Regions from separate parts of the Streptomyces sp. NPDC050145 genome, predicted to be linked through region 1. Evidence: riboswitches for the same ligand, from Rfam matches in the RefSeq annotation. Region 1 holds a riboswitch; the other holds the start of a gene.
What was found. Region 1 has a riboswitch for cyclic di-AMP ahead of ACIBTU_RS27330 (NlpC/P60 family protein). Riboswitches for the same ligand answer to the same signal wherever they lie in the genome.
Positions count from the first base shown of each region.

Region 2: another riboswitch for cyclic di-AMP. It lies ahead of ACIBTU_RS22925 (C40 family peptidase); the one in region 1 lies ahead of ACIBTU_RS27330 (NlpC/P60 family protein).

Region 1 covers NZ_JBITJS010000014.1:149,011-152,650, reverse strand. The annotation lists gene ACIBTU_RS27335 (tellurite resistance/C4-dicarboxylate transporter family protein) at 1-620, opposite strand, end outside; gene ACIBTU_RS27330 (NlpC/P60 family protein) at 709-1,923, opposite strand; cyclic di-AMP (ydaO/yuaA leader) riboswitch at 1,931-2,134, opposite strand; gene pcrA (DNA helicase PcrA) at 2,412-3,640, shown strand, end outside.
Region 2 covers NZ_JBITJS010000011.1:118,531-122,170, reverse strand. The annotation lists gene ACIBTU_RS22935 (ATP-dependent Clp protease proteolytic subunit) at 22-660, shown strand; gene ACIBTU_RS22930 (hypothetical protein) at 668-976, shown strand; cyclic di-AMP (ydaO/yuaA leader) riboswitch at 1,399-1,525, shown strand; gene ACIBTU_RS22925 (C40 family peptidase) at 1,529-2,002, shown strand; gene ACIBTU_RS22920 (DUF6328 family protein) at 2,071-2,559, shown strand; gene ACIBTU_RS22915 (ATP-binding protein) at 2,610-3,050, opposite strand; gene ACIBTU_RS22910 (helix-turn-helix domain-containing protein) at 3,330-3,640, shown strand, end outside.

The DNA of each region.
Region 1 (3,640 bases):
CACAGGTCACCGGCCCGATCCGCGAGCACGAGCCGGGCCGCCGCGAGCGCCGAGATCGCGAGCGCGCCGCCCGCCACCCAGTGGTCCCCGGCCCCGGTCAGCACCTGCCGCAGATCGAAGCGGACGAACGCGGCCGCGTACACCACGAGCCCGAACCAGAAGAACCCCACCGCCGCGTAGCCCAGCCACGCCACGTGCGCCGACGCGCTCAGCGTCGCTCCCAGCACCGCGAGCGCCTGGGTCGCGACGCAGGTGATGAAGACGGCGCCGGGCATCTTCGGCCGCCAGTGCCGCACCACGGCGACGAACAGCACCGGCCACACCACCACCGCGATCCCCAGCAGCACCTCGGCGAACCCGAGGCTGCCGGCCAGCGCGTACCGGGTGCCGAGCACACACGTCGCGGCCACCGCCGTGAGCGCCGCGGGCGTGTCCGCCTCCCGCTCCCAGCGACCCCGGTCCCCGAACAGACGGGCGCAGAAGACGACCGCGAGCAGCCCCCACAGCGCGGAGGCCAGCACGAGGAAGACCGCCGACAGCACGTTCTGCCCGAGCAGGTGCAGGCCGATCGACACGATGCCGGTGGCCATGACGGCCGCGCCGGCGGCCGGCGGGATCATCGCCCAGGGCGAGGCGGGTGCGGGGTCGGGGGTCCCGGGCACGTCCGGGCGGTCGCGGTCCACCGCCCGAACGTAACCGTGAGCGACGTCAGGCGGGGCGCACCACGCTGTGGATCGACGCCGTGCCGTCGTAGTAGATGGACTCCTCGCGCACGTACGCGCCCGGCTTCGGGGCGTGGATCATGATCCCGTCGCCCTTGTAGATGCCGACGTGACTGATGTCGTCGTAGAAGAAGACCAGGTCACCGGGCTGGATGTCGGACAGCGGGACCGTCGTGCCGAACTCCACCTGGTCCCAGGTGGTGCGCGGCAGCGAGACCCCGGCCGCCTTCCAGGCCGCCCCGGTCAGCCCCGAGCAGTCGTACGAGTCCGGGCCCGTCGCGCCCCACACGTACGGCTTGCCCTCCTGGGCCTTGGCGAAGGCGAGGGCCTTCGCGGCCTTCGTGGCGTACGAGGTGTCCGTCGAGCCGGAGCCGCCGGTCGAGGAACCCGAACCGGTGTCCGAGCCGGAGCCCGTCGAGGAACCGGACCCGGAGGCGTCCTCCTGCTGCTGCGCCTCCTCCGCGGCCTTCCGCTTGGCCTCTTCCTCGGCCTTCTGCTTCGCGGCCAGCTCGGCGGCCTTCTTGCGGGCCGCCTCCTGCTTCTGCCGCTCGATCGCGGCGAGCCGCGCCTTCTCCTCGGCTGTCAGATCCGACAGCAGCTTCCGCGCGTCGGCGAGCTTGGTCTGGACGGTCTGCTTGGACGTCTTCAGCTCGGTCTGCGACGTGGTCAGCTGCTTGAGGCTCTCCTGCGCCTCGGTGCGCTTCTTCGCCGTCTCGCGCTGCTGCACCTGGTAGTCGTCGACCGCCTTCTTCTGGCGGGACGTCAGCCGGCTCATCAGCTGGTCCTGGGCGAAGTAGTCCTCGGGGTTCTCCGCGAGGAACATCGTCGCCGTGTCGCTCACCCCGCCCGTGCGGTACTGCGCGGCGGCGAACCGGCCCAGCTCCTCGCGGGCCGTGTTCATCTTCTCGGTGCGCTGCGCGATGTCGTCGAGGAGGTGATCGACCTGCTTCTTCTTGCCGGTGGTCCGCTCCTGCGCCGCGTTGTACTTCTGCGTGGCCACCTCGGCCTGGCGGTAGAGCGTGTCGACCTTCTTCTGCACCTCTTCGAGGCTCGGCTTCGCGGGCTGGGCCGGAGCGGCCTGGGCCGTCTGCGAGAGCAGGGCGACGGAGGTGAGGGCCGCGGTCGTGATGCCGACCGCGGAGGTCGTACGGGTGCCTCCGGTCATCCGGGAGCGGGTACGCGGCTTGCGGTGCGACGCCAAAGCAGGCGACTCCTTCCGTGGTCCGCCTACCGAGTTAGCTGTCGGGTTCGGGCCCGTGCCCATCGCTTCGGTGCGCGGTGGTGCACGTCGTACGGAAGGCTGCCCTACGGTCAACCATCCGGCGCCGCCGGACTGTTGACCGATTCACCCCAAGGTCGGTGGGTCCCCGGTTCCCTGCCTCTCGGCGTACGGGACTCGGCGGGGGCTGCCCGCTCGCCGCGTTGTTCGCGGGCGGGGGGACGGGCTGCCCGCGCAGCACCGTAGCCAACTCGTGTTGCTGCTGTGAAGGTTGATGTTCGATATGCCCGATACATTTTCGTGACCATTTTCATGATCTCTACGCCGCGGGCCCCGAACGGGCTTTGCTGTCGCGCTGGGTGACCGGGTCATCGCAAAGGGTGTCGTGAGGGGTGTCTCCGTGAATGCGAGGAGCGTCTCGGTGAAGGTGACGGCGGGCTGTCGGTGGGGCGGCCTAGACTCGGAGAGCGATGAGCAGCCTCTTTGACGACAGCTTCCTGGCCGGCCTCCAGTCCCCCGCGGAGGAGCCCCCGCCGCCGCCCGAGGACGACCCCGAGCACCACGGGGCCCCCGAGCCGCTCCCGGACGACCTGTTCGGGGGGAAGTTCGACGCGCCCGTGGACCGGGACACGCACTACCGCGACGGGGCGCCCCGCCCCGCCCTGGACCCGGCGGCCCTCCTGGACGGGCTGAACGAGAACCAGCGGGCGGCCGTGGTGCACGGCGGCTCCCCCCTGCTCATCGTCGCCGGCGCCGGCTCCGGCAAGACCCGCGTCCTCACGCACCGCATCGCGTACCTGCTCGCCCAGCGCGGCGTGCACCCCGGCCAGATCCTCGCGATCACGTTCACGAACAAGGCCGCGGGCGAGATGAAGGAGCGCGTGGAGGCCCTGGTGGGCCCGCGGGCGAACGCGATGTGGGTCTCCACCTTCCACAGCGCCTGCGTCCGCATCCTGCGCCGCGAGTCCAAGAGGCTCGGCTTCACGTCCTCCTTCTCGATCTACGACGCGGCCGACAGCAAGCGGCTCATGGCCCTGGTCTGCCGCGACCTGGACCTGGATCCGAAGAAGTTCCCGCCGAAGTCCTTCAGTGCCAAGATCAGCAACCTGAAGAACGAGCTGATCGACGAGGAGGACTTCGCCGCCCAGGCCGCCGACGGTTTCGAGAAGACCCTCGCCCAGGCCTACGCGATGTACCAGTCCCGCCTGCGCGAGGCGAACGCGCTGGACTTCGACGACCTGATCATGACGACGGTCAATCTGCTGCGCGCCTTCCCGGACGTCGCCGAGCACTACCACCGCCGCTTCCGGCACGTCCTGGTCGACGAGTACCAGGACACGAACCACGCGCAGTACGCCCTGGTCCGCGAGCTGGTCGGCACCGCCGCCGCCCACGACGCGGAGGTGGAGGCGGGCATGGACGCGCCGCCGGCCACGGACGACCCCGGCCCGGCCGAGCTGTGCGTCGTGGGTGACGCCGACCAGTCGATCTACGCCTTCCGCGGCGCCACGATCCGCAACATCCTCCAGTTCGAGGAGGACTACTCCGACGCGACGACGATCCTCCTCGAGCAGAACTACCGCTCGACCCAGACAATCCTTTCCGCGGCCAACGCGGTCATCGAGCGCAACGAGTCCCGCAGGCCCAAGAACCTGTGGACGAACGCGGGCGCGGGCGCCCAGATCACCGGCTACGTCGC
Region 2 (3,640 bases), on a different contig from region 1:
AGCAGCGGAGGCGCGACCGCCATGACCCGTCCGACCAGTCGTTACGTCCTGCCGGAGTTCACCGAGCGCACGAGCGCGGGACAGCGCACGCTCGACCCCTACTCGAAGCTCCTGGAGGAGCGCATCGTCTTCCTCGGGACACCGATCGACGACACGTCGGCGAACGACGTGATGGCGCAGTTCATGCACCTCGAGTACCTGGCGCCCGACCGGGACATCGCCCTGTACATCAACTCCCCGGGCGGCTCGTTCAGTGCGATGACCGCGATCTACGACACGATGCAGTTCGTCAGCTGCGAGGTCGCGACGACCTGCCTGGGGCAGACCGCCTCGGTCGCGGCCGTGCTGCTCGCGGCCGGGGCTCCCGGGAAGCGGACGATGCTGCCGGGCGCCCGCGTGGTGCTCGACCAGCCGGCCCTGCCGGAGCCGGTCCAGGGGCAGCCCACCGACCTGGAGCTGCAGGCGCGGGAGATCGTGCGGATGCGCGAGCAGTTGGAGGAGATGCTCGCGCGGCACTCGTCCCGGTCCCGGGACCAGGTGCACGCGGACATCGAGCGGGACACGGTCCTCACGGCCGAACAGGCCCTGGAGCACGGCCTGGTGGACCAGGTCGTGCAGAGCCGCAAGTCGTCGGCGCAGGGCACGCCCGGACGGAGGTGACACGTCGATGTACCCACCCGAACTGCCGCCCCTGCCCTCGCTGACACGGGCCGAGTGCGAGCTCATCGACCGTTATCTGGAGGTGGTCGATCTGATCGCGCGGATCAATCCGGCGCGGGGCGACGACACCTACCGGGGGCTGCGCGCGGCGCAGGCGCTCGTGAGCCGGGCGACCGAACTGCGGGACGCGCTCGACCTGATGCACCGGAGGGGCGAGAGCCAGGTCCACGCGGCGACCCTCGCCCGCGCGCTGCGGGTCCTCGACGGCGAGAGGCGAACACAGAGGGTCACTTTGCCGCCCGAAACGGTCGGTTGAGGACCTCCGCGGTCATCGACGGCTCGATCCGGCCCGAAGCGTCTGCGGGGCGACCCAAACGAGCCAGAAGAGGTACCCCCGTTCGGCGTAGACGCCCGTACGCACTTAGGGGCCGAAGGAGTTGCGCCAGAACCGTAGGCGGACAGCGGAATCTTCGGTTCCGCCGCTGGTACGGGCATGGTCGACACCCTCGACCGAAGATCGAATGCCGCACTGTCCACCTGAACGGGCCAAGCGTGAGGAGCCTCACTTACCGCTGGTTCAACTCGGATTTCACGACACGAGTGCGTCAAGATCCCTTCCGACGACAAGCCCCCGCCACAGCGGCGGGGCGGTCCGTGCGGACGCCGAGTCCTGCCGCCGCACGGATGCCAGGTCGACAGAAGTGCATCGGCAGGAGTGGAGGACCCAGGTACGACGGGCCGCCGCCGCAGCTCAGCCGGAGTTGCGGGCGAGGGGCCCTTGGGGTGAAGCCGCGTTGTGCGGCCGGGCGTCTTCGCCAGTCCGAACCCGACAGGTCATCCTTCGCAGGCGGTTGACGAAGGGTTGCGCATGACTGCGCTCAATCGTGTTCCCTCGCTGCTCAGCCGGGCCGGAACGGCCTCGGCCCTGACCTTCGCGGTCGCCGGAGCGGGCCTGATGGTCCCCGGCGCGGCCGCCGAGGCCTCGGCGGCGACAGCCTCCACCAAGGCACTGCAGATCGCGGCTTCGAAGAAGGGAGCGCCCTACAGGTGGGGCGCCACCGGGCCGCACCGGTTCGACTGTTCCGGACTGACGCTCTACTCGTTCAAGCGCGCGGGCAAGAGCCTGCCCCGCACCGCCGCGCAGCAGTACAACAAGACCCGCCATGTCTCGGCCTCCACCCGCAAGCAGGGTGACCTGGTGTTCTTCCATTCGGGCCGCAGCGTCTACCACGTCGGCATCTACGCCGGGAAGGGACGCATCTGGCACTCCCCCAAGACCGGGGACGTCGTGCGGCTGCAGAAGATCTGGACGAAGAGCGTCTGGTACGGCCGGGTGCGCTGAGGCCCGCCGCACGGCCGCCCGGGGGGTCGTGAGGGGTTGAGAACCGCGCCGGCGGTTACCCATGCGTCATGGACGACGAGCGCAACGAGACGCCGCTGGAGCGGGCCGACCGCAACTTCGGTGAGCTGCTGCAGGAGCTGCGCGTCATGCAGACCGGGGTGCAGTTCCTGTTCGCCTTCCTGCTCACCCTCGCGTTCACGGCCCGCTTCCCGTCCCTGGACACCGTGCAGCGGGCCACGTACGTGACGACGCTGCTGCTCGCGGTCCTGGCGGCCGCCCTGCTGACCGCGCCGGCGGCCGTGCACCGCGTCCTGTTCCACCTCGGCGCGAAGCCGCAGATCGTGCGGGTGTCCTCGCGGCTCGCGGCCTGCGGCATGGCGGCGCTGGTGCTCGCCCTGAGCGCTTCGGTGCTCCTGGTGGTCGACGTGACGCTGAACCGCGCCGCGGGCATCGCGGCGGGCGTGGGCACCTTCGTCGTGTGCGCGGGCCTGTGGGCGGTCATGCCGTGGCTGCTGCGGCGAGCGCTCGTCAGGCGGCGAGCGGCTCCGCCGGCCTGACGAGAGCCCGGGGGCGGTCGAGGCCGCACCGGGGCCCGCCGGTTCGAGGATCAGTACACGGACGTCGGCGCCGCGGTCACCCAGGGCAGGGCGATCCACACCGTCTTGCCGCCCTCGGGGGTCGGGGCGACCGAGAGTCTGCCGCCGCACTCCGCGGTGAGACAGCGGATGATCACCATGCCCCGGCCGTTGTCCTGCTGGACCGCGGCGGGCAGGCGCTTGGGATAGCGCGGGTGACTGTCCGTGACGCCGATGCGCAGGTGCTCGTCCCGCTCCAGCGCGAGGTCGACGGTGAACGTGGGTGACTGTCCGCGGGTGTGCTGCACCGCGTTGGTCGCGAGCTCCGAGACGATGAGGCGGACCGTGTCGGCGGTGTCGCAGTCCACCGGCATGCCCCATTCGGTCAGCACGGTGGCGACGTAGGAGCGGGCGGCCGACACCGATGCGGCGTCGCTCGGCAGCGTGACGGATGCTTCCTGGTGATCTGCCATGGCGACGTCGTCCCTTTCCCGCCGGGGCCGCTTGTCCGGCACTCGCGGATCTCTCGCGCGCGGCCCCCGACTGCTTCGCGCCAGAGTGCCACTTGGGCCTGCTCACGGGCAGCCGATCCCCCAAGATATGCATATATCTGTCGCTCGAAGCGGTGAACTCTACGACGGTAGACCGTATTTGGGCGGCCGCACGCGCGGTGTTCTACCGTCGTGCGGGTGAGCGCAGCCGAACGGGCCGGGAGGATGCGGCCGCCGCGCCGCGAAGCCTGAGGAGTCAGCATGAAGTACGGTCCCGCGGTGCGGCGCCGCAAGCTCGGCGCCGAGTTGCGCGCGCTCCGGGTGAGCGCCGGGCTCACCAGTGGCGAGGCGGCCCGGCTCGTGGGCTGGCACCAGTCGAAAGTGAGCCGCATCGAGACGGGCCGCAGTGGCGTGAAGCCGTCGGACGTGCTGTTGCTGCTCGACGCGCTGGAGGCCAGGGATCCCCGGCTGCGCGAGCTGGTGGTCGCGCTGGCCGGCGGTGACGACGCGGGCGTCCAGCACTGGTGGCACGCCTACCGGGGGCTGCTGCCGCCCTCGTACCGGGACTTCAT